3 regions of the Alteromonas sp. KC3 genome follow, and region 3 is predicted to be linked to each of the others. Evidence: predicted binding sites of a transcription regulator. Region 3 holds the regulator's gene; each other region holds the start of a gene.
What was found. Region 3 encodes LexA, which represses DNA repair genes until DNA is damaged. Its sites were predicted from a motif close to TACTGTATNNNNATACAGTA; they were not measured.

Region 1 (8,325 bases), 160 kb from region 3:
CTTTGTCCCATTGAATAATGGTTCGCGCTTCCATTGCGGCGTTTTCTACCGGTACAAGGTCATATAAAGGCCCGGCACTGATAACAAAGCCTCCCACATGTTGTGATAAATGCCGAGGTGTACCTAATAGCGCTTCGGTTAGCGTGATAAGTTGATGTACTTTGTTGTCTTCTGGGTTTAATCCAAGGTTTGCAAGCTGCGATTTCCACGGGATAACGCTGTCTCTGCGATTTATTTGTTTGATGACAAAGTCTAATTGTGACTCGCTAAACCCTAGTGCTTTACCGACATCTTTGAACGCCGATTTAAAGCGATAGCAAATAACGGTTGCCGCTATTGCGGTACGCTCTCTGCCATACTTTTGGTAAATGTATTGAATAATTTCTTCTCGCCGCTGATGCTCAAAATCGACATCTATGTCGGGCGGTTCGTTGCGCTCTTTGGAAATGAAGCGTTCGAAGAGTACGCTAATTTGTCTTGGATCGACGGCGGTAATTTCTAAGCAATAACACACGACAGAGTTAGCCGCCGAGCCCCTTCCTTGATACAAAATACCTTGGCGCTTGGCAAACTGTACAATGTCATAAATGGTTAGGAAGAAGTATTCGTATTCCTGCTCTGCAATAAGCGTTAACTCCTTTTCTATAATAGCCCGTATGTCGGGCTTGAGCCCCTCGGGGAAGCGCACTTTTATGCCCGCTTCTACTCGCTCTCGCAAATAAGAGGTTGGCGTGTATCCATCAGGAACTAACTCCGCAGGGTATTGGTAACGTAATTCACTTAAACAAAAGGTAAATAAGCTTGCCAAAGCATTGGTATTAGCTATCCATTTTTCTGGATAAAGTTTTTTTATTTTGTGAGTAGTGCGCAGGCTTCGCTCGGCATTGCTCAGTGCCTTGCGACCAATTTTATGCACGCTGGTGTGTGCGTGCGTTGCGTGCAAAACATGTTGTAGCGGTAGTCTGTCTGCATGATGCATAAGTACACCAGTACAAGCGATAACAGGGAACGGATAAGTTGCCTGCAGTGTGTTGTAGTGCGCAAATCTATGGTGATCGTGCCCATCAAGTAAGCGCTGTGCGCCAATATAGGCGTCTATCGCGGAATGCTTTTGTAACCATTTTGCCCAGTGTGTGTCATGGGTGCTGTTACCTCGAGGAAGCCATATAAATTTACAGTGCCTGATAGTACGCAGGTCCCATTCGGCCAGCTGATATTCCCCTTTTTCTGAACGGCGCCTTGCGTTAGTAATAATGCGGCATAGCTCGCTGTAGGCAGCTTTATTGGGGCACAATAGAACAAAAGATAAGGAATCATCAAAAACAAAATAACTCCCCACAATAAGCTTGATAGGCAAACGCTGATGTGTAATTTCATCGTACGCGCGCACTACGCCTGCAACTGAGCATTCGTCAGTGATGGCAATAGCGTCATAGCCTAAAAATGAGGCTGTAGTAACCAGTTCACCCGGTGATGAAGCGCCACATAAAAAGCTGTAGTGGCTTTGACAAAAAAGCTCGCTGTATTTCATCGTTCTACTTCATTGCAATACGCACAAGCACTAACAAAAAAGCCCTTGTGCCCACCATTGACTGGCTTCATCTTTAAAAATGAGCATGCGTATGCCTTGTGTTGTTTGAGCAATAAAGTAATCACGTTTATGAGGCGTGTCGTGCCACCATTCACTGTGTAGTCTAATAGGGCCAAAACACACGTGAGTAGGCTGGGTAAGGGGTTTGGGCTTTTTAAAGGTTAACGTGGGCGCAATGTCACTGCTGTAGGTATTAAGTGGGGCAGAGGCCTCATTGACTGTCATATACTCAAATTGATGACTATCTGCCGCTTTAGGTTGAAAAGTACTGTCTTCTCCAAGCTTGGCATTTAAACGCCCAATTAATTGCTTTTGCGCAACCTCGTTAAAGCGATTACTGAAAAAGTCGCTGTTGTCGGTGTCGATATCTTCAAATTGATCGCACTTAAGCGAAAGCGCCGTTGCGGGCTCTGGCAATATTACATTTTCTATTTTTAATGTGAGTAAGCTAAGCCAACTATTTACCGATGATTGTGGCATGGCGGCGCGAATGTCTATAACGGTAATCGGCGCTTCTCGAAAATGGATATGCACGTGAATACATGCCGTGTATAAATTACGCGCGCGCAAATAATGCGACAAGTGTTCAAGTTGCTGCGTAATAAAAGGCACCAGATGCTGCGTGTTTTCAACATCAAAAGGCAGCAGTATCACATCATCAAAATACGCCTGAGGCCTAAATAGTATGACTTTGGGAAAGGTTTCTCCTCGAAGTGCGGTTAAATAAGTGATGGTGCGATTATCAAAACGTCTGCCGAGTTCGTGTACGGGCATGGCCAGCAACTGATGGACGTGTTTAATGCCAACTCTGGTTAATGACTCGACCACCTTAGGGGCTAACTCAGTCAGTAGCAGTGAGCACGATGACAATGCATTTTTGATATCATCGTGTGCGTCTAAATATGTGTTTACCTGGTGCTTTGCCAGTACTTTGGCTGCTTCTATAGTCCAGGCGGTGGCAAAGTGGTAGGTGGTACCAGATAACGACAATTCCCGAGAAAGTGTCGACCACAGTGCCTTATGCCCCCCGTAATAATGCGTAAGGTTATCTAGCCGTATAGCCAAACCACAATGTTCATCAAGCGCGATATCAGAAGCAAAAGGGTAAAGCCGGTGGGCAAGCTGCGACAGCATAACTCGCTCGTTCTCAGCATCAAAAGGCAGTATATGAATGTGGGGGCATAGGGCTGCGGCTTGTGCAAGCCCATGGTTTACTTCAATGCCCATATTATGCGCAGTCTTATTAACCTGCGTAATACGGTTTGATTTACTGCAATATACCGCAACAGGGTTATCGTTCTCGTTAGGCAGTGTGCCTTTTGCAGGCGTCGCATGGGGCTTTTCGCCATGACCAATAGTCTGCAAGTACGCATCTAACGTCAGTTGATAGCAATGAATATACATCCACAGCATAATTAGCTTACCGAGTGGAGTGCTTGGCCTGTCAGTTTGTTATGTTCCATGGCCCATTTAATAGCGTGATTATCCGGTGTCCAGCGATGATCAATGGCAATACTGTTAACTGGCCAACCATGACGCTGTTTGCGAACATCCACAGACAGTTGCTGTGCACGGTGGTGTAATGCGATATCCAGTGATATAGGGAGTGGCTGAGCGAGGACATTTTTATTTAATGCGGTGTACAGTAAACATAGGGCGTCATTGTGCGTAGCCGCTACTTGTAAACGCCTTGCGGCTTTAGCATCAACAGCATTACTCCACAGCACAACACAGTGACACGCGGTGCTTTTTAAACATTGCTCTGCTGCCCATAGGGAGTCTTGTTCGTTTTGTGTGTTAACTACCAACACCTGCTGAAGATCTAGCCCTAATTCTGCTAACCAAGGTGTTTGTAATACACCCGGTGGGTTAATAAATACCACCATTTTATGCGTACGCTGATGGCATAAAACCTGTTTAAATAATGTGAGCTCTCCTACACCAGTGCATGAGGCAATGCGTATAAGGCCTGTAGATGCAACACCACCATTGAGGGCTTTATCAAGACGAGCATACCCAAGCGAAAATTTAGTTTCGCCTTTATGTTGCTCTCGGGCCCGCCATATATGCGGATGCTTGTTAAGCTCTGATAAAGATTCTAGCATGGCACTCAAAATGAACTGTATTTATATACAGTATTATAGTGCAGCAAATACCCTTTTCAAGAAAAACTCGCAGTACCTGTCGTAGTGCTTTTCTAAGTTATTAAAAAGTATGGAAAACAGAAAAATTAAATGTAAGAGAGTTAAGTATTGTGAGTGCAGTATCGAGATTGAGCTATCGATGGATGCTGCCCGCAAAAATTGCAGACAGCATTTATAAAAACGCTGTAAAGGGGGCGATTACGCTTGTGGTGCGTCGCTTTTTTCTGACTTTGTTGTGCCAGAGATAGCAGAGGTGACGGCGTGACAAAAGGCGATAAAACCATCTGACGTATTCTTTGACCATGCCATACGTACATTGCTTGGCAGGCCCTTAACCACTTCTTTCACATCTTCAAGTGTCAATTCTTCGTAGCTTAATGCCTTGTTTAAAGACTCTTCAAACGACAGGCCCTTTTCACAGCAACCCATAACAATGTTAGAAAAGTTTCTCATGAGCATATGCAGTACATTGTACTGGTTTTGGTCGATAAGACGGCTCTTAAAAGCACTTTCAATACGCAGTACTAAGTTTTTTTCCAACAGATCATTAACCAGCACCAGGTTTCGATAAGCATAGTTAACTTTGTTGTTTGTCTGCTTATTAGAATGGCGCAATAGCGCGAGTTCTTTTTGTTGATTCTGCGCGCGAAGCACAAAGTAAATTAACAGCAGGATGAGTAATCCTATAACACTAAATGCAACGATCATGCTTAGTTAGCCTTTTGTTCTTCTATAAAGGTATTGATGTGCTGTTCTAAAATAAACAAAGGAACAGAACCATTTTCTAGCACTGCACGGTGAAACTTACGCACGTCGAAATTCTCACCAAGTGCCGTTTCTGCTTTCTTGCGAAGTGCTTTAATCTTAATTTCGCCAATCTTGTATGACAGCGCTTGTGCAGGCCATGAGATATAGCGGTCTATTTCCGTATTCACATTGTGCTCTGATAATGCCGTATTTTCCATCATGTAATCAACTGCTTGTTGACGTGTCCAGCCCATCGTATGCATACCTGTATCAACAACCAAACGGCATGCTCGCCACATTTCATAACTTAGGCGGCCGAAGTCATCATAAGGGTCTTCATAAATGCCGGCTTCAATACCCAAAAACTCAGAATACAGTCCCCAGCCTTCACCAAACGCCGAAATATACGTATTGCGGCGTACCATAGGTAAATCTTCAAGTTCTGCCGCCAGTGAAATTTGCAAATGGTGACCCGGCACGGCTTCGTGCAACGTGAGTGCAGGTAAAGCGTAAAGCGGGCGTTTATCAAGCGCGTACGTATTCACCCAATAATAACCTGGCTGATCATCGCGACTAGGGTGAATATAGCGCCCTGTGGTGTATTTAGGTGCAATACTATCTGGAACAGGTGCTACGCCGTATGGCGTTCTGGGTAAGTATTCAAAAAGAGAAGGAAGCTTGGCGTCCATCTTCTTAGCAATAAACGATGCTTCTTTTAATAATTCTTCTGCGCTGGTGGCGTAAAATTGAGGGTCTTCACGCAAAAACGCGATAAAGTCGTTAATGTCTCCCTCAAAAGCAAGTTCGTCCACAATTTGCTGCATCTCGTTGCGTATGCGTTTCACCTCAGCAAGACCTAAGTTGTGAATGTCCTGCGGCCTCATATCCGTCGTGGTGTAATGTTTGGCTCTATTAGCGTAATACGCGACACCGTCAGGCCAAGTATTGGCAGCAATGTCATCTCTTGCGTTAGGAATATAGTCCTCAACCATAAAGTCATAAAAGGCTTGGTAGGCGGGTAAAACACGTTCTTTAATGGCGCGTTGACCTTGATTAGTTAAGTTTGTTTTCTCTTCTTCTGAAAAGTACTCAGGGAAGCGTGTGAAAGGCGCGTAAAAACCACTGTCTTCTACCTTGTCCACTAAATAAGAAGAGATGGAATCCTCAAACCCAGCCAGTACCACTTTAGGTTGGGTGTACCCCTCTTTAAGTGCTTGCTTCATATAAGCCATTTGTTGCTCAAAATAGGGGAGAAGGGCGTTTAAGCGGCTAATATACGCATTGTAGTCTTCTACTCGTTTAAACGTAGATAGGTTAGGTAGCGATGCCATTGCACCATGAAAACCATATTCTGAATTGATGGGAACCAGATATGCACGGTAAGTATACTCATCTACATAGTTGGCAAGGCGATATTGCTGCATTAAAAGGGCAATATAGGCGTCTTTAGAAATGGTATCTTGGTTGTATTGCGCTAAAGACTTCTGAAACGCTTGCCACTGCTTATGCTGCGTAGCTAACGCGCTTGGCGAGATATCTGGCAGCAAATGTGCTTGTTCGCTATGACCCTGTCGCGACGCTAGTAAGGGAGAAACAGAAAGCTCGTATTGCCATATTTCATCTAATAGTTGGTACAAGCTTTCATCATTGTTAGGCTTAGCCGACAGATTGATACTGCTTACTAACAGTATTGCTGCTAACACATAGCGATACATAAGGGTCTCCGGTAACCTTTACCGGCTAGACCCGGCGGTTACTCTTTCGTTGGTGTATAAATTGGACTAGGGAATGAGGTTACTTTATCAGATTTATTTTCTAATTTAGTAATTTTGGCTGAACCTTTTTTCTTCACCGCGTCAATGCGAAGTACATTATGCATTGGCACATAGGTTTGGGTGACATCAGCAAACTCTGATTTCAAGCGCTCGTGGCTAGGATCTACCACAACACTAGTATGGGTATCCCAAACAAAATCACCAATTTCAATAAAACCAAACAGTGCCCCTTGAATAAGGGTTTTTACATACAATTCGTAGCGCTCGCCATTACTCACAAATTGAACGCGATATAGCGTGTCGTCTTTAGACATGTGCTGTTCTTAAATCCTAAAAAAAGTGCCGTACGTATAAAGCGTAATTTTACACTGGGGCAAAAATACGAGCAACGGTAGGAAATGCATGGTGAAGTTAAATGCAATACTCGCAGGCATAAAATAGCATTGCAGTCATGAACTGCGATACCATGTTGAGCAGTCCACTTACGTGAAATAATCACATAATTAATTGGTAAAACTAAAATGATAAAAAAACTCCTTATTGGTGGTGCAATGACGGCAATGACATTTGCCGCGACAGCGCACAACCATGAATCGACAGAAAGCGCCTTTAACCCTGATACGCAGCGCATCAAATCGCATTTGTTCTTCTTAGCAGATGATTTACTTGAAGGCCGTGATACAGGTTCACGCGGCCACGAAATTGCTGCGCTATACATTGCCACAGAGTTTGCAAAATATGGCCTAAAGCCTGCGGGCACTGACGGCTATATTCAAAATGTGTCATTCAGAAAGGCAAATCTTATTCAAGAGTCGCCGTCGTTTACGCTGACTCAAAATGGCGAAACCATTAGCTTTGACTACCCCAAGGAATATTTGGCTGGCCCAAGCCTGTTGAATACTGATGCACACGTTAACGGTGAGATGGTATTCGTTGGCTACGGTATCGTTGCTGATGAACTATCACATAACGACTACGAAGGCCTAGATGTAGAAGGTAAGATTGTGGTTGCGCTTGCAGGTAAACCAAGTGACTTCCCATCAGAGGAAGGCGCGCACTTTGCATCTGGCTACCAAAAGTCAAAATACGCAGTAGACAATGGTGCTATCGGCATGATCACTATTACTACGCCTAAGAACGAAAAAGTACGTCCATACCAGAGTCGACTGAACTACATTCATACGCCGCGCATGGCATGGCTAGACAAAGACGGTAATCCAGCTAATAGTTTTGCGCAGCTAAAAGGCGGCGCTTACATGAGTGAAGGCGCAGCACGTAAGCTATTTAACGGTGCTGAGAAAAGCCTAGACGATGTATATGCATTGCTTGAAGCAGACAAAGTACCAACAGGCTTTGCACTTAAAGGTTCTGTAGATATCAGCAAAAAGAGCACTCACGACACGATCACCAGCCCTAACGTCGTAGGCATTTTAGAAGGTTCTGATCCAAAACTAAAAGAGGAATATGTTGTGTTCTCTGCGCACTCAGACCACATTGGTTTTGCGAAAACGGTGAAGAAAGACAACATTAATAACGGTGCTATGGATAATGCATCAGGCACGTCAGTTATGCTTGAAACAGCGCGCTTGTTCAGCGAAATGAAAGAAAAGCCAAAGCGCTCAATCTTGTTTGTGTCGGTAACTGGTGAAGAGAAAGGTCTACTAGGGGCCGATTATTTCGCCCGTAACCCTACGGTTCCTGTAACGTCAATGGTGGCTAACGTAAACTTGGATATGCCTATTTTGACTTACGAATTTGCTGATGTGATTGCTTTTGGTGCTAATCACAGCGACCTTCAAGCGTCAGTAGAAAAAGCCGCAGCAAATGCAGACATTGAGTTAAGTCCAGATCCATGGCCGGAACAAGCGTTGTTTACTCGTTCAGATCACTACGCGTTTGTTAAACAAGGTGTACCTGCGGTATTCATGGTACCGGGCCTTAAGTCAAAAGATCCTAACGTAGATGGCAGCAAAGTGTTTGGTCAGTTCTTGTCGACACATTACCACAAGCCTAGCGATGATATTCACCAGCCGTTTAACTGGAAAGCTGCAGAGACCTTTACCAAGGT
Region 2 (8,325 bases), 1.7 Mb from region 3:
GAACAACCGGGTTGCCTAAAACGTAAATAACCTGTTCTTTTGTCATGCCAACGCGTAGTTTCTCTACATCCCTTTGGTCAAGGAAGTTACCCTGAGGTACGTCAATTCGATAAATCCAGTTAGAGCAAGCGGTTGTGGTAAGAGTGATGCTAAGAATTACTAATAGGTGTTGCAACTTCATGCGTTATTGTGTCCAGTATTGCCTTTGTTCGTGCCTGTCCTTAATAAAGTTAAAAACAGGCTGTTTTATTGCAAGCGCGAAAGCATGCTACATTGACAACTATGACCAATCAACTGCATTTTAGTTCGATGCAGCGCTTTTAAGCAGTTCTTTTGCATTAGCAAGTGCAGATTTGGTTATTTTATCACCTGCTAGTAAGCGTGCTAACTCATCAATTCTGTCTTGTTTGGTAAGTGCAAGCATTTGTGTTTCAGTACTTTCCCCATCGGTGAGTTTGGTGACAAAAAGCTGATTATGCGCCTGCGCTGCAACTTGAGGTAAATGAGTAACACACATAACTTGAGATTGCTTACCTAATTTGCGCAGTAGGCCACCGACAATTGATGCCGTCGGCCCACTAATACCCGTATCTACTTCATCGAATATCATAGTTGGAGTGGCATCATTATCGCTAGCAATTACCTGGATAGCTAAGCCGATACGAGATAACTCTCCACCTGACACCACTTTCTCAAGCTTATCAGCGTCTTGGCCTGGGTTTGTCGACACCCTAAATTCAACGGTATCTAATCCAGTGCTGACTGGCTTTCTAAGTTCATCATAATTAACGTCTATGCATACCCTGGCGTGGGGCATGTTCATTTGCTGTATTTGATCTTCAATGTCACTAGATAGCTTAGCTGCGGCAGCAATTCGACTTTCTGATAGATGTTTAGTCGTACTTAAATATGCTTTTCTTGCATCTTCTACCTCAGACTCTAACGTGCCAAGCAGTGACTCTTGTTCACCAAGTAAACGGAATTCGCCCGCTAACTCTTGGTGGTGTCTATATAAGTCTTCAGGCATTACTGAATGCTTTCTGGCAAGTTCCATCGCTTTTGCATAACGGGCTTCAACGTGTTGTAAACGCAGTGGATCAATCTCTAATTGGTCACAATAACTGCGAAGTTCACCCGCTGCTTCTTCTACTTGAATGGCAGCATCGTTTAGCATCGCGATAATAGGGGTTAACGTTGCATCATGTGCTTCGAGTTCGCCCAAACGCTCAATGCTGTTTTGAATCACCGATAGCGCGTTGCCTTCATCACTTTCATACAAGTTGTAAACACTCGTTTGTGCTTGCTCCAGCAAGCTCTGTCCATTACTTAGGCGTTTATGCTCTACTTCTAATTCTTCAAACTCACCGTCTTCTATTGCGAATTCGTCAAGCTCTTGAACTTGGTAGGTGAGTAGTTGCAGGCGATCCTCACGTTGCTGCGCTTGGGCCTGTAAGTCACTCAGTGTTTTCTGTTTATCACGCCATAAATTATAAGCATGTTTTACGGCTTCAAGTAGAGTAGGGTGCCTAGCATAGCTATCAATTAAATGGCGCTGGTGATCTTCTTTTAGTAGCTGCAGGTGAGTATTTTGTCCGTGAATGGCTAACAAGTACTGTCCCAATCCCTTCAGTTGTTGTAGCGAAGCAGGCACGCCATTGATAAAGGCTTTGGAACGCCCTTCTTTTGAAATTACACGTCGAATAAAGCATGCGTTTTCGTCTTCATCAGACGTGAGTTCATGTTCATCTAAAAATGCTTTCGCTTTTACATTATCATCTAGTGAAAAGTGCGCAATGATCTCTGCTTTTGCCGTACCTTTTCTTACCGCATTGGCATCAGCACGCTCGCCTAAACACAGGCTCAGTGCATCAATTGCAATAGACTTACCCGCACCTGTTTCACCAGTAATAGCGGTAAGTCCATTTTCTAACTGAACCGATAATTGTTTAACAACTGCAAAATTTGAAATAGAAAGATGCGCTAACATAACCACACTCGAAAAAGTTGAACATGATGATTTATACAGTACTTGTAAATATATACAGTATTTTTTCTGTGTAAAGAGAAGAGTATGTATGAAGACGTTAGTAAAGGGCTAACTTTTTGATTATAAAGTGTTTATTTTTCTCATGGTGATGTGAGTATGTTGACTCAAATCACTGTACATCAATCGTAGAAAAAAGAGAGGCAAAGCCTCTCTTTATTACAATTTATGGTAATAATTACTGCAGCTCGCCGCTGCCAGATTCAATGTGCGCGCGCACGAACCACTGAAATTGCTCAAGGTCAGCTAATTGGCCTGTGATCATATCTTCTGATACAGCATCGAGGTCACCGAGTGTTTCAATCGCACTGCGATGGTCGCCATTGACGCCAGCATAAACCGCATCGAGAGCTTTAAGGTGATCCATTACTAAGCCTTTACCAATGTTATAGTCGTCCCAAGTTCGACCTTCAACAATGGCCTTAGGCGTTCCTTTAGGTACGCCACCTAGAGTTGCGATACGCTCTGCAATGGTATCTGTCATGTCACGCACGGCGTCAACCTGAGGGTCTAACATCTCGTGTACGCCAATAAAGTTTGGACCAACGACATTCCAGTGAATATGTTTTAGTGTTAGTTGTAGGTCGAGTAAGGCCACTAAACGCTTCTCCAATACCTCAATGGTTTTTGCAGCGGCGTCGTTATCCATTCCAGGTGCCGTAAATTTGATATTGGTCGTGCTCATGATATCTCCTGATTATCTAGTGCAAAAAATCGATGCTTTCTAGAGCATCTTGAAAAACGTAATAAGAGTGGTGCAACGGCCATGCCGAATTCAGGAGAAATGGTAAGCGCTAGATTTATATGAGAAAAAATGAAATTATTAAAAAATCTTTATTTTTCATATGGCTAACATTAAGAAAAACCTACACACACGTGTAATAAGTGCAGGAATTATTGAACGAGGTAATCAGGTAACGAGGCATGCTTAGTAAAGCTTACTGCCCCAACCTAACTTTTTACGTAATACGTTAAAATAGCTGTAGCCTTTTGGATGGACCAAATGTAGCTTGTCAGCGCTTTTGTTTATTCGAATTTCATCACCGGGTAGTACGGGTAAAACGATATGGCTATCGCAGCTTACCTGAAGTGAATCGCTGTTAACCTTAGAGACTTTCATCGACACTTGGCTATCGGCATCCACCACAATAGGGCGGCTACTTAGCGTGTGAGGAAACATGGGGACTAATGTTAATGCGTCTAGTTTGGGCATAATGATAGGCCCCCCGGCAGACAGGGAATAGGCAGTCGACCCGGTAGGCGTGGCAACGATAAGTCCATCGCTTCGCTGGCTGAACACAAACTGGTCATCAATGTATATCTCAAACTCCATCATGTGCGCTACTTTGCCATGGTGAAGGACGACTTCGTTTACTGCCGAATTATTGCTTTTGAGCTTTTCGTGACGGTAGACCTCTACCTCAAGTAAAAAACGCTCCTCGACCACGCACTCGCCGGTAAATAGTAATTCGAGTTGCTGTGTGATTTCATCAGGATGAATATCTGTTAAAAAACCAAGGTTACCGCGATTTACCCCCACAACGTGAATATCAAATCGCGCTAATACACGCGCTGCGCCAAGCATACTGCCATCACCGCCAACAACGACCGCTAAATCAGCTTCTTTGCCGATGGTAACAAGATTGCAGCTTCGAAAATTATCGGTTTCTAACTCTTCAGCAATACTTTCTTCAACTAGCAATTCACAGCCTTTGGCCAGTAAATAGTCAGCAAGAATATTCAAGCTATCGTGAGTAGCAGCGTGTTGAGGTTTTCCAATTAAAGCAACGGTTTGATAGGGCATGGAACGCTAATGTCCTTTCATTTCCAATGAGTTGGACATTAGCACAGGTATTTTGCAAAAGGAAAGCGTTAAAGTGTTATTGGGTCACCTAAAGTAACCTGTTTAACGATCTTCTAAGCGGTTGTAATCTAACAAGCCACCCTCTATGGGGTAGTGGCGTTCTGACCACTGCAAAAGTGTATCGCTAAATGCCCAGAAATTTGGATTAGTGCGACGCATGCCCACTTTATCTAGCAATGCTTCGTAGTCTTCCTCGCTTTCCATTTGACGTAGTAGTGTGAGTGTTTGCTCAACCTCAGAGGCATTCAGTTGCCAAAATGCATCTGGATAGCTTCCCAAAAAACCATGCACTAACGTTAAAGAGTCGTTTGCTACATCTCGGTTTTCCTCTTCTTCAAACAAACTATTGACGTTAAAGTGGGCGCTGTTTCGCAAAATAGTATACACGTCAATATTATCCGGTTTTTCGTCGTCTCTTATCATCAAAATAGTGGTTTCAGGCAATATCGTGGCCTGCTTGGCTGACAAGTCGTTAATTGATGAAAGAATATTGCGTTGTTGTTGGTTCAACACGGCAGGTGCTAAGCGCTCTGGTTGCGGCTGTACGTGTGCTAAATGCTCTGCGAGCATAGTGTAGAGTTCTTTTTGCGGTGTTGATGAAGAGTAAGTAATACCGCTTTCTTGGTCAAAGCTATTAATGTCACCTTCGAGGTAGTCTGTAAGCTCTTTGCTCGAATTTTGATACCACTTGGCCAACAGCGTCTTACGAGTATCTGGGGGGAGTAAGTTCAAGAAATTTGACTCGCCTTCCATACGAAGAAAATCCATATAAAGCCGTGTCATTAATTGATGGCCGTAGTTGCCGTAAACATCAAAGCCCGCTACCAGCAAATAGTGAATTCGCTCAAGAAGTGCGTAGCCAATCACCCATGCAGTCTTAGGAGTTGCCCCAACCATGCCTTTTACAACCGTAGCATTGTCAAAATGCCTAAATACCGTAAGCGTCGCATTCGTGTTATCACCATCGCCTGCCCAAATACTGTCGATATTTAAGTGCTCACCTTGCTTAAATGTATTGCTAAGAAATTTGTTTCGGGCGCGCATGTAATCGCCTTGGCGCTCTGCGTATTTTACCCAATTGACCGCCAATGCAGTGCTGTCTTTTTCTGCCGGTAGATGCAGGTTGTGTTGTTGCGAAGAGTAAAACGCATTGACGTCATCGGCGGCAGCAACATCTGGCTCGACAAAAAACACCCAAAATCGGTCATTGATTACGTTTAATGCGACTTGTCCTCGGCATACTGGCCCTTTGATGTAACCCATAATGGTATTTTGAGCGCGCTCAAGCATAAAGCGGTAGCGGCTTTTAACGGGTAAATCAGTAAAAGCGGTAAGCGGGTTCGCTGCTACCTCTGGCTTATACGAAGGAAGCGAAGGCACATCAAAGTCGGCATCTACAAACCACGTGTTCCATTTCTCCATTAGGTCATCGTTTATGGCGTAGGGTTGATGCGTTTTACTAACGATAGTGGAGTACACGCCTTGTAAACGGTAATACACACGTTCAACGCCAGGTTCATCAAATGGGCGTCTTGTTGCAATTACGTCAATAGCACTGCCTGGCGGTGTCCGCGAACGCACCAAATTAAAAAACTGTGGTGTTTCGCTTGATTGGTTATCTGAAGCATTTTCAAAGTAAAGATGTGAAGTAAACAAATGTTCATAAATATAACGAGCAGAAAGTTGCGCTTTGTTGCCCTCTGCATTTATCCATTGTTCAAATTCAGCCACAGATTTGCGCTGCGCCTCGTTTAGGTTTGGTTGTTTCGGTATTGGCGCGCCATGATGCAACCACTGTAATAAGGTTGTATGTTCCTTATCACTTAACCCAGGTAATGCGTAAGGCATACCGCCCATAGGTTGCTTGGCAATATAGTTGTCCATTTCATCTATAGTAGGGCATTGTTGAGCACGATTGAGACTAATATCAAATCCTTCGCCCAAATGCGTTGAAGTGGGTTGTGGATGCTGGCGCTTAAGTAACAACATTTGCGCTAGTACCGACGTTTGTGTGGGGGCGGAAGTATCATCATTTGTTGGTAAAACATCAAAAAAGTCGCGCTCACGCCACTCATCGATAGTGTGCGCGTCTAAAAAGAGTCGATTGGGCGTTGCCGCAGTTAGCCGTGTGCCTTCGTATACTTTTTCCTTATTAGCCCCCCGTGACACGCCTTCCGGCGAGGTCATTTTTAGCTGACAGGGCGCGTCATAACATGCATGGCAAACCACACAGCGTTTGGTAAGTACAGGGTTTACTTGTTGGGTAAAGAAGTGTTCGGGAAGTGGCTGTGAAAATGACGTATTTTGCGCCGGGCTGAGCAGTTGGGCATCGGGCTTAATCCATTGCCAAATCAAAACCGCCACTGCCAGTACCGCGAGTACAACTACGGTTTTTACCAAATTACTCATCAAACGTATCCTTACTTAAATCTTACTTCACACTATCACTATCTTTTAGTGATAGCGTAAATAAATTGTTGTTATTGTACTTGTTACGGTAGCCAGTCGGTTTTCGATTTGTATTAGCGTATGCATTATTACGGTTTGTATGGGCTACACTAAATGACCTAATAGGCACAAGGAGCAATCATGTCATACCAAATTATCTTGCCAAGGTTTATGCACATAGGGAAGGGCGCCAGTGAGCGTATCGTAGATACACTTACTAGCCTACAGTGCAGCAAACCATTACTGGTTACTGATCACGTCATGGTTGAATTGGGGTACGCTGCCAAAATGGCCGCTTATCTGGCGGAGCGCGATATTCACATGGATATTTTTTCAGACACGGTGCCTGAGCCTACGGTTTCTTCTATTCGCGCAGGCGTGGATATTGTGCGCGAGGGGGATTACGATTGTATTGTCGCGCTTGGTGGTGGCAGCCCCATTGATAGTGCTAAAGCCATTGCTATATTGGGTAAATTCGGCGGACAAATGCGCGATTACAAGTTTCCCAAGGTTACTGATGATGCTGGGTTACCGATTATTGCCGTGCCTACCACAGCTGGTACCGGCTCTGAAGTCACCCGCTTTACCATAATTACTGATGATGAGACCAGTGAAAAAATGTTATGCGTAGGGCGCGGCTTTATGCCAACAGCAGCCTTGGTGGATTATTCCTTAACCCTAAGCTTGCCCCAGCGCGTGACCGCCGATACTGGTATTGATGCGTTAACCCATGCCATTGAGGCTTATGTCAGTCGAAAGGCAAATTTATACAGCGATGCGCAAGCATTGTCAGCAATGGCGTTAATCGCACCTAATTTGCGTATGGTATTTGCCGACCCTAGCAATGAGCGTGCACGAGAATCGATGATGTTAGGGTCAACCTTGGCGGGTATCGCATTTTCTAACGCGTCGGTTGCTTTAGTGCACGGCATGAGCCGACCAATTGGTGCCGCATTTCATGTGCCTCACGGCCTATCCAATGCCATGTTACTGCCCTCTGTCACGGCTTTTTCTATTCCTAGTGCAAAAGTGCGATACGCACAATGTGCGCGCGCCATGGGGGTAGCAACGCAATCTGACTGTGATGAGTTAGCGAATGATAAGCTGCTTAATGAATTGCGGGCTTTGAATCTTGATCTGCAGGTGCCTACACCTGCTGATTTTGGGATTGATAAAGCCACGTTTATGGCGATGACTACCACTATGGCAGAACAAGCATTGGCTTCAGGGTCGCCGGGTAATAACCCGAGAATTCCAACTATCGATGAGATGGTAGAGCTTTATGGTGCACTGTGGGAGTAAGTACACCATAAAACCTAGAGTTAACTATCGTGCAGTCCAGCCGCCATCTAATATCATGGTTTGACCCGTTATATTACGCGCACTGTTTGACATTAAGAATAATGCGGTATCGGCCAATTCCTCAAGGCTAATAAACTGCTTCTTAGGCATTGGCTCCAGCATTATTTTGTTGATAACTTCGTCTTCCGTTAGGTTGTTTTCTTTGGCTTGCGCAGCAATTTGTTGCTCAACCAAAGGTGTTTTGACATAGGCAGGGCACAGTGTGTTTATGGTGACATCACAATCGCCAGTTTCAAGCGCAACGGTTTTAGCAAAACCTAGCAAACCGTGCTTCGCTGCGACGTAAGCCGATTTGTATGGCGAAGCAACAACCGAATGGATAGAGCCGACATTAATGATGCGACCGAAGTTTTGAGCTCGCATGCTAGGCAAGAACGCCTGAGTGAGTAATGCGGGGCCAACAAGCATGATATTAATGAGTTGTTGCCATTTGTCAGCAGGGAAATCTTCAAGACGAGACACATGCTGAATGCCGGCGTTGTTAACAAGCACATCTACTGAAAGCTTTCCAAGTACCTCCGGTAATGCTGAGACCTGTTGCGCATTACACACGTCCACCGCCACTGCACTTGCAGAGCCGCCATGATGACCTGAATCGTGGGCAAGT
Region 3 (8,325 bases):
GGCGGGCTGCCTTATGCTTATCAAGGTTCCCTTGTTGTTAAAGGCGATAAAACGGCTGGCATTGATATTATGCAAGGCGCGGTTCGCTACGGTGAAGATACTGATGGAGATGACACATATGATGTTGGCGTGTTCTTCAGCAATATCGAAACCTTCGCAAGCAGCAATACCGCTAATATTGTTCTATCAGACATCGAAACTATTTCTGCGCCGCCCGTTGTAAGTGAACCCTATTATTATGCCTATGAACCCGTTTATACTTCTGACGATATAATCGTCGAGCAAGGATATTATTACGATCCCGATACGCCAGACTCTGATCTATCGATATCCTATCGTTGGTATATCAATAATAATGTAGTAGATGGCGTCAACGGTACTACCCTACCCGCATACAATGCTGTGTTCGGCGATGAATTGAAAGTAACCATGGTGGTGTCTGACGGTAGTAATATTGTCGAATCACAGCCGGTATTCATTACCATCAGCGATTCTCCAATGACACTTACCGTCTCTAATATGCCAGACTCTGTAGTGGCAGGTGGTTACGTTGAGTTCACTGTGAGTATGACTGACCCAGACCGAATTAGCGGTGATGCTGCAGGTCAGCTTGTCTCTGCGCCCACTGGAGTAACCCTTAGTGACGAAGGTTTACTTACTTGGCAGGTGCCAGAAGAGCAATTGTTTAATGAACAAACTTATGTTTTTAGTTTTGCTAGTTTAGATGGTGTGGAGAGCCTTCAAACCGTAGAGATAACTTCATATGCAGATAAGGCCCCAGCGTTTGCACGCACTACCTCAATAACGCCGGTTTTCAATCAAGGTTTCGCACTTGCCTCAGTCGATGGTGTGAATGAGCTCATAACGGTTAGTCACCGCAACGTGGGAGCTTTCTCATTAAAAGGTAATACGCTAGAAAATACCTATGTATACCCTTACAAGCTTCCAACAAGGGGGGAAATTAAAGGCGTTTATACACAAGACGTAGACGGCGACGGCAATGACGAAATATATATTCTCACTGAACAAGGCCTGTCGGTTATAAAAGATCGCAACAATAATGCAGAAGCTGTGTTTGTAATAGAGGGTAACATTGGCTCTGGATGGCTCTTCGATATTGATAGCGACGGTGTTGGTGAAATCGCATACCTACACGGTAATCGCTCATACGATATGACCTCTATCTCTATTCACGATGTAACAACAGGAGAGAAGTTACAGCAGTATGATATAGACGGTGTATCCACCCTATCTTTTGGTAATGTAGACGACGATGCGTCTATCGAGATGGTGACTAACAACGGATACGTATTTGACATTGAAAGCGGCGCTAATCAATGGCTACTTGGCAGTGGATTCGGCGACGCATACGTAGTTGTTGGTGACATGAATAATGATGGCATCGATGAAATCATCGGTGCCGACTATTACGAAAATATCTCGATCTATTCTGCCGTTTCGAAAAGTAGTTTGGCAACAGCGACGCATAACGATATCTGCGATATGTCTTATACCAAAGATGACGCGACTAATGAGGGAATGGTCGTTATTTCTGAGTGCCAATGGGGAGAGATCAAAGCACTCACACTAGAAGGGAGTCAAATATCAGAACAATGGAGCATTAATCACAATACATATAGCGGCATATCACTTCTAATTGGCGATCTGAGTAACGATAACAGTGATGAAATTATCTGGGTCGGAGACTATCAAATCTTAGTTGCACAGCAAGAGGCTAGTGGCGATTACGTGTTGTCAGATATTAAAACTGAGGCACATTCATCCCATTATTTTGCTGCTGGTTGGGCACCATTTGGTGATAACGATGAAAGAGCTGTTTTTGTAAGTAATACAAATAATTACGACACGTCCATCCAAATTCTGTCAGTAGATAAAGAAGATAACATCACAGTAAGTGAAGAGCTCGGCGACGACGCTTACGATTATAGCCGACCAGTTGTGACTGATTATAACAACGATGGTGTGGGTGAATTATTAACCGGCGCTTTAGATTACAACTCATCATTCAACGTAATTCAGCTGTCAGATAATTCAACTCAGTGGACACTAAGCCAAAATCATAACAGTCAAATCTCGCTGATTGAAGCCGTTGATGTCAATGAAGATGGCTTTATTGATGCTGTTGTAATTGAAAATGACCGGCTAAAAGCTTACGACATCGAGAACCAGATACTCGTTGATTCGATCATCAGTGACTTCTCTATTGTTGCTGTTGCGGAATTAACGAATAACGGCGAGCAGTTCTTCGCTGTGAGTGGCTATGAGTCACTGAAGCTATACAAGATGCAAGAGGGTGAGTTCATTGGTTTGAATGAACTTCAAACTGTTTGTAGTCAATTGCTTCGTATCAATTCTGATAGCGATGATGCCTTTGAGTTTGCATGTCTAGACACAACTCATAATGTGATAAATATCTACGATGTGACAAACGACGCATTGGTGCTTAAAGATACCATTTCGCTGACTTTTTACCCGCAAAATATTGCGGTAATCCCTACGACTTCATCTAATCAATCGATACTCGGCATTTATCCGACTAACGAATATGATTCTTCATACGGGTACTATGACAATATTAATTATCAAGTTGCTGAGCTTGATAGCAAAGGGAACGTTATTTGGCGTAGTCCCTCAATAAGTATTGATAATGTAGATGGTTTGCGTATTCGAAAAAATAATGCCAACAAAGTAGAGCTGCAAATAGGTAACCCAAACATGGCTCTTCTGGTGAAATAAAGGCAATACACTTGTCGCAGAATAATGCTTTTGGCAAAAGACGCGGCAAGTGCTTGTTATTTAAATTTAGGTGTATATACTTACAGGAACTGTATGAACAGACAGGTCTTTTATGCGCCCACTCACAGCTCGACAAACCGAAGTTTTAGAACTTATTAAAACGACCATGCAAGAAACGGGAATGCCACCTACGCGTGCAGAGATTGCACGACAGCTTGGTTTCCGTTCTGCTAATGCGGCAGAAGAACATTTGAAGGCCTTAGCGCGTAAAGGTGTTATTGAAATTTTGCCAGGTACTTCTCGTGGCATTAAATTGAATATTCCACTGGAAGACGAAACACCAGAGGAAGAAGGGCTACCGCTTATTGGGCGCGTAGCAGCGGGCGAACCTATTTTAGCGCAAGAGCATGTTGAGTCGCATTACAAGGTCGATCCTGCGCTATTTCAACCTCAGGCAGACTTTCTGCTACGTGTAAACGGTATGAGTATGAAAGACATTGGTATTCTTGATGGCGACTTATTGGCTGTACATCGCACTACTGATGTACATAACGGTCAAGTTGTTGTTGCCCGGGTGGATGAAGACGTCACGGTTAAGCGTTTAGAAAAACGCGGGCGAGAAGTATTACTGCACGCCGAGAACGATGAATTTGCACCTATAAAAGTTGATTTGGCTTCACAACCTTTTGCTATTGAAGGTATAGCGGTGGGTGTTATCCGAAACGCTGACTGGATGTAAGGTTTCGGCAGGTTAACGTAAAAGCGGCCTTGTAGCCGCTTTTTTTGTACCTTAACTTTCACTTTTGTAGGCTGTTCTATGTGTGAAGGTTGTTTTTTGAACAGTCTGTCAAAAAAGTTTAATTTTTTTGTAATCACACCAGAACGCCAATTTTTTCGCGCCGCAAGCGCTTTTTAATCCTGTTACTTTTGACAAAACTACGTTTGAAAATATCTAAATTTGCATTCTTATGTATTGATTTTTAAAGACTTATGTTGATTTCCTTATCGCCTCATGTGTTCCAAATGAGCGTTTAAAAGCTTCACGACGTACTCTTACGCCACACTGCTTCACTGCACTAACAAGGTGCAGCTAGTTAGCATGAAATGATTAAAATTTAACCGTCTCGTTAAATTTTTAGCAGAAAAGACTAGACGGCACGTCATTATTGCGCAATTCTTATACAGAGATTAACAAAATAATAACAATGGCTCTAAATTTGTTTTACAAATTGTAGTTGTGGGTCAATCGTTCGCAAACCACTTGGTAGGGACAGCGCGCACTAACATTTAGCGTTAATGGTTCTACCATTACGGAGGTGCTGAGTGAAACAACTAATGACCGTCATGGCAAAAGGGTTTGCTAGTATACCCCTTTTGCTTTTTTCTCATTTCCTTTTTGCGCAGGAGGCTGCAGAAGAAGTTTCTTCTCTTAACCTCAGGCGCGGAGCAACTGACATTAGCGGGCAGGTGTATGACCTGCACATGTTAATGTTTTTCATTTGCGTCGGTATTGCAGTAGTCGTGTTTGGCGTAATGTTCGCCTCTATGTATCTGCACAGAAAGTCACGAGGCGCTAAGCCCGCGAATTTCCACGAAAACGTAAAAGTAGAAATCGCGTGGACTGTAATTCCGTTCCTTATCCTCATTTTTATGGCGGTTCCCGCTGCCAACACGCTAATTGCAATGGAAGACGTCTCAGAACCGGATATGACGGTATTGGTGACGGGTTCTCAATGGAAGTGGCACTACAAATACATGGATAGTGATGTAGAGTTTTACTCGTTGCTGGCTACGCAGCGCGAGCAAATTGAAAACAAGTTTGAAAAAACGGAAAACTATCTTCTTGAAGTTGACCGTCCGCTTGTCATTCCCACAGGTCAAAAAGTTCGTTTTCTGATCACATCTGACGACGTTATTCATTCTTGGTGGGTTCCCGATTTCGCAGTTAAGAAGGATGCAAATCCCGGCTTTATAAACGAAGCATGGGCCAAGGTTAACGAACCCGGGGTATATCGCGGTCAGTGCGCTGAACTTTGCGGCAAAGATCATGGTTACATGCCTGTTGTGGTTATTGCGAAAGAGCCTGCTGAATATGCTGCTTGGATGAGTGAGCAGGAAGACATTATTCGTAAAGCTAAAGAAGAAGAGCAACGCCTTCTGTCGATGAATATGTCGATGGACGAACTGATGAAAGAAGGTGAGCGAGTCTATAAAGCCACGTGTGCAGCTTGCCATATGCCAAATGGAGAAGGTCTGCCGGGCGTATTCCCTGCTCTTAAAGGCAGCAAAATGGCGCTAGAAGATCAGGAAGGGCATATCGATATTGTGCTTCATGGTAAATCAGGTACCGCCATGCAAGCGTTCGGCAAAATGTTAAGCCTCAAAGAAATTGCTGCAGTGGTGACTTATGAACGTAACGCGTGGGGTAACAACACGGGTGACATGGTACAGGCGAAAGACGTTAACGCCGTGGCAACGGGTAACTAGGAGCGAGTTATGAGCAAAGCAACTGAAGTCATTTCGCCAGATTCAACTGTGCATCACGACGATCACCACGACCATATACCGAAAGGTATTACTCGATGGTTGTTTACCACCAACCATAAAGATATCGGTACATTGTATTTGTGGTTCGCCTTTATCATGTTTTTGGTTGGTGGGGCCATGGCAATGGTCATTCGTGCTGAACTTTTTCAGCCGGGTTTGCAAATTGTCGACCCTAACTTCTTTAACCAGATGACCACTGTACACGGTCTTATTATGGTATTTGGCGCGGTAATGCCAGCCTTTACTGGGCTCGCCAACTGGTTAGTACCTATGATGATAGGGGCGCCAGATATGGCCCTCCCGCGTATGAATAACTGGAGCTTTTGGATTTTACCAGGGGCCTTTCTTATTCTTTTGAGTTCACTGTTTATGGAAGGCGGCGGCCCAGCATTCGGCTGGACATTCTACGCACCACTCTCAACTACATATAGCGGTGATTCAACGGCACTGTTTGTATTCTCAGTTCACATTATGGGTATCTCATCCATTATGGGGGCAATTAACGTTATTGTGACTATCTTCAATATGCGTGCCCCTGGCATGACATGGATGAAAATGCCGTTATTTGTTTGGACATGGCTTATTACTGCGTTCCTACTTATTGCGGTAATGCCCGTACTAGCGGGTGCAGTCACCATGGTACTTACTGATAAGTTCTTTGGTACTAGCTTCTTTGATGCCGCAGGTGGCGGTGACCCTGTTATGTTCCAGCACATTTTCTGGTTCTTTGGGCACCCTGAGGTGTACATAATGATATTGCCTGCGTTTGGTATTATCTCGCAAATTGTGCCGACCTTTTCGCGCAAAAAGCTCTTCGGCTATGCATCTATGGTGTACGCCACAGCATCTATTGCACTGTTGTCGTTCGTGGTATGGGCACACCATATGTTTACCACGGGCATGCCGGTGTACATGGAGATGTTTTTCATGTTTGCCACCATGTTGATTTCAGTACCAACTGGGGTGAAGGTGTTCAACTGGGTAGCAACCATGTGGCGCGGCTCTTTGACATTTGAAATGCCCATGATGTTTGCCATCGCGTTCATTGTGCTATTTACCATTGGCGGGCTCTCTGGACTGATGCTGGCCATTACACCCGTGGACTTCCAATACCACGACACTTATTTTGTGGTAGCGCACTTCCACTATGTCCTCGTGACTGGGGCTGTATTCTCTATTATGGCTGCCGTTTACTATTGGTTGCCGAAATGGACTGGGAAAATGTACGACACGACTTTAGCCAAGTGGCACTTCTGGTGCTCGCTGGTTTCGGTCAACGTCTTATTCTTCCCTATGCATTTTGTTGGATTGGCAGGTATGCCACGTCGTATTCCAGACTATGCATTGCAATTTGCTGATTTCAATAAATGGATCAGCCTTGGTGGCTTCGCGTTTGGCCTATCTCAGCTCATCTTCTTGGCGCTACTTATTAAGGCGTGTAAGAAGCAAGGCGAGCCAGTGTCATCGCAAGTATGGGACGGTGCGGAAGGTCTGGAATGGGAAATTCCCTCACCAGCGCCATACCACACTTTCGAAACGCCACCTGTAGTGAAGTAATCACTGTCATAACAGTCAGTGTAATAGTGGACCCACTCCCCCTCATTAGAGGGGGCCACTATCTCACTAGCGCATAGGCAAATTGGGAGGGGTGTGATGTCACAACAAAACGCAAATAATAAAATGGTGTTAAAGCTTATTGTCATCGTCATAGGTATGTTTGGCTTTGGATTTGCGTTAGTACCACTTTACGATGTGTTTTGTGATGTCACCGGTATTAACGGCAAAACGGAAAACTCGGCATCAGTGTATCAAGCGGTTGAAATTGATACATCTCGTGAAGTGACGGTGGAGTTTATTACTCGCACCAATACGGGAATGCCTTGGGAATTTCGCGCAGAAACTAAGCGCGTAAAAGTACATCCTGGAGAGTTAAATACCGTTTCGTTTTATGTCAGAAACCCAGCGTCAAGCAACATTGTGGCGCAAGCAATACCGTCAGTTTCCCCTGGCACCGCAGCACTTTACCTCAATAAAACGGAATGCTTTTGCTTTAACCAGCAACCGTTAGACGCAGGAAGTGAAGCGTACATGCCCATGCAATTTTATGTCGACCCACAGCTTCCTAAAGAAATTACCTATTTTACATTGCAGTACACACTCTATGACGTCACCGCGAGAGCAAGTGACCTAACGACAAAACCGAATCCCTTCATGGTAGATACATCGCAAAGCGGTGAATAACCACAGGGACAAGGAGAAAAAAATGCAGCAAGAATATCAAAAATACTATGTACCCGCCCAAAGCCCATGGCCGATAGTTGGTGCGGTAGCGCTGTTTCTAATCGCCGTTGGCGCAGGCAATTTTGTGGTAGAAACAACTCGAGGAGAGTCAGGTTTCGGTGGCCACATTCTTTCAGCAGGCATCATTGTTTTACTTGTGATGTTAGTGGGATGGTTCAAAAACCAAATAGATGAGTCGATGTCGGGTCTTTATAGCGACCAACTTGGTCGCTCGTATCGACAAGGCATGAGTTGGTTTATCTTCTCTGAAGTTATGTTTTTCGCCGCCTTTTTTGGTGCGCTTTACTACGCACGCTTTATCGCGGTGCCGTGGTTAGGTGGTGCGTCGAATAATGCGATGACAAACGAGGTCTTATGGCCGACCTTTGAGGCAATGTGGCCTTTGGTCACTACGCCAGGTGGCATTACCACACAAGAAATGAGTGCGGCTGGGTTACCTACTATCAATACGGTAATTCTGCTTATTTCTTCAATCACTTTGCATTTTGCCCATGTGGGGTTAGAGCAGAACAAGCGTAAACAACTTACGTTAATGCTTGGTATCACGATTTTACTGGGTTGCGGCTTCCTGTTCTTACAGGTGGAAGAATACATTCATGCATACCAAGAGCTAGGTCTCACATTGCAATCAGGTATCTATGGCAACACGTTCTTCATGCTCACAGGGTTCCACGGTATGCACGTGACCTTGGGTACTATTATCTTGATCGTGCTGTTTTT

Region 1: the regulator LexA is predicted to act here: its motif matches at 3,710-3,729, upstream of imuA (translesion DNA synthesis-associated protein ImuA).
Region 2: the regulator LexA is predicted to act here: its motif matches at 2,028-2,047, upstream of recN (DNA repair protein RecN).

What each region holds. Positions count from the first base shown of each region.
Region 1 is NZ_AP024235.1:43,561-51,885, forward strand. Features, by position in the region: gene JN178_RS00195 (error-prone DNA polymerase) at 1-1,531, opposite strand, end outside; gene JN178_RS00200 (Y-family DNA polymerase) at 1,562-3,004, opposite strand; gene imuA (translesion DNA synthesis-associated protein ImuA) at 3,007-3,696, opposite strand; gene JN178_RS00210 (hypothetical protein) at 3,934-4,443, opposite strand; gene JN178_RS00215 (DUF885 domain-containing protein) at 4,446-6,197, opposite strand; gene JN178_RS00220 (DUF1820 family protein) at 6,236-6,571, opposite strand; gene JN178_RS00225 (M28 family metallopeptidase) at 6,779-8,325, shown strand, end outside.
Region 2 is NZ_AP024235.1:1,567,349-1,575,673, forward strand. Features, by position in the region: gene JN178_RS07055 (outer membrane protein assembly factor BamE) at 1-181, opposite strand, end outside; gene recN (DNA repair protein RecN) at 302-1,987, opposite strand; gene dps (DNA starvation/stationary phase protection protein Dps) at 2,223-2,729, opposite strand; gene nadK (NAD(+) kinase) at 2,973-3,848, opposite strand; gene JN178_RS07075 (fatty acid cis/trans isomerase) at 3,951-6,317, opposite strand; gene JN178_RS07080 (iron-containing alcohol dehydrogenase) at 6,498-7,658, shown strand; gene JN178_RS07085 (3-hydroxybutyrate dehydrogenase) at 7,683-8,325, opposite strand, start outside.
Region 3 is NZ_AP024235.1:4,442,367-4,450,691, reverse strand. Features, by position in the region: gene JN178_RS19645 (hypothetical protein) at 1-2,757, shown strand, start outside; gene lexA (transcriptional repressor LexA) at 2,870-3,496, shown strand; gene coxB (cytochrome c oxidase subunit II) at 4,081-5,244, shown strand; gene ctaD (cytochrome c oxidase subunit I) at 5,254-6,861, shown strand; gene JN178_RS19625 (cytochrome c oxidase assembly protein) at 6,958-7,545, shown strand; gene JN178_RS19620 (cytochrome c oxidase subunit 3) at 7,568-8,325, shown strand, end outside.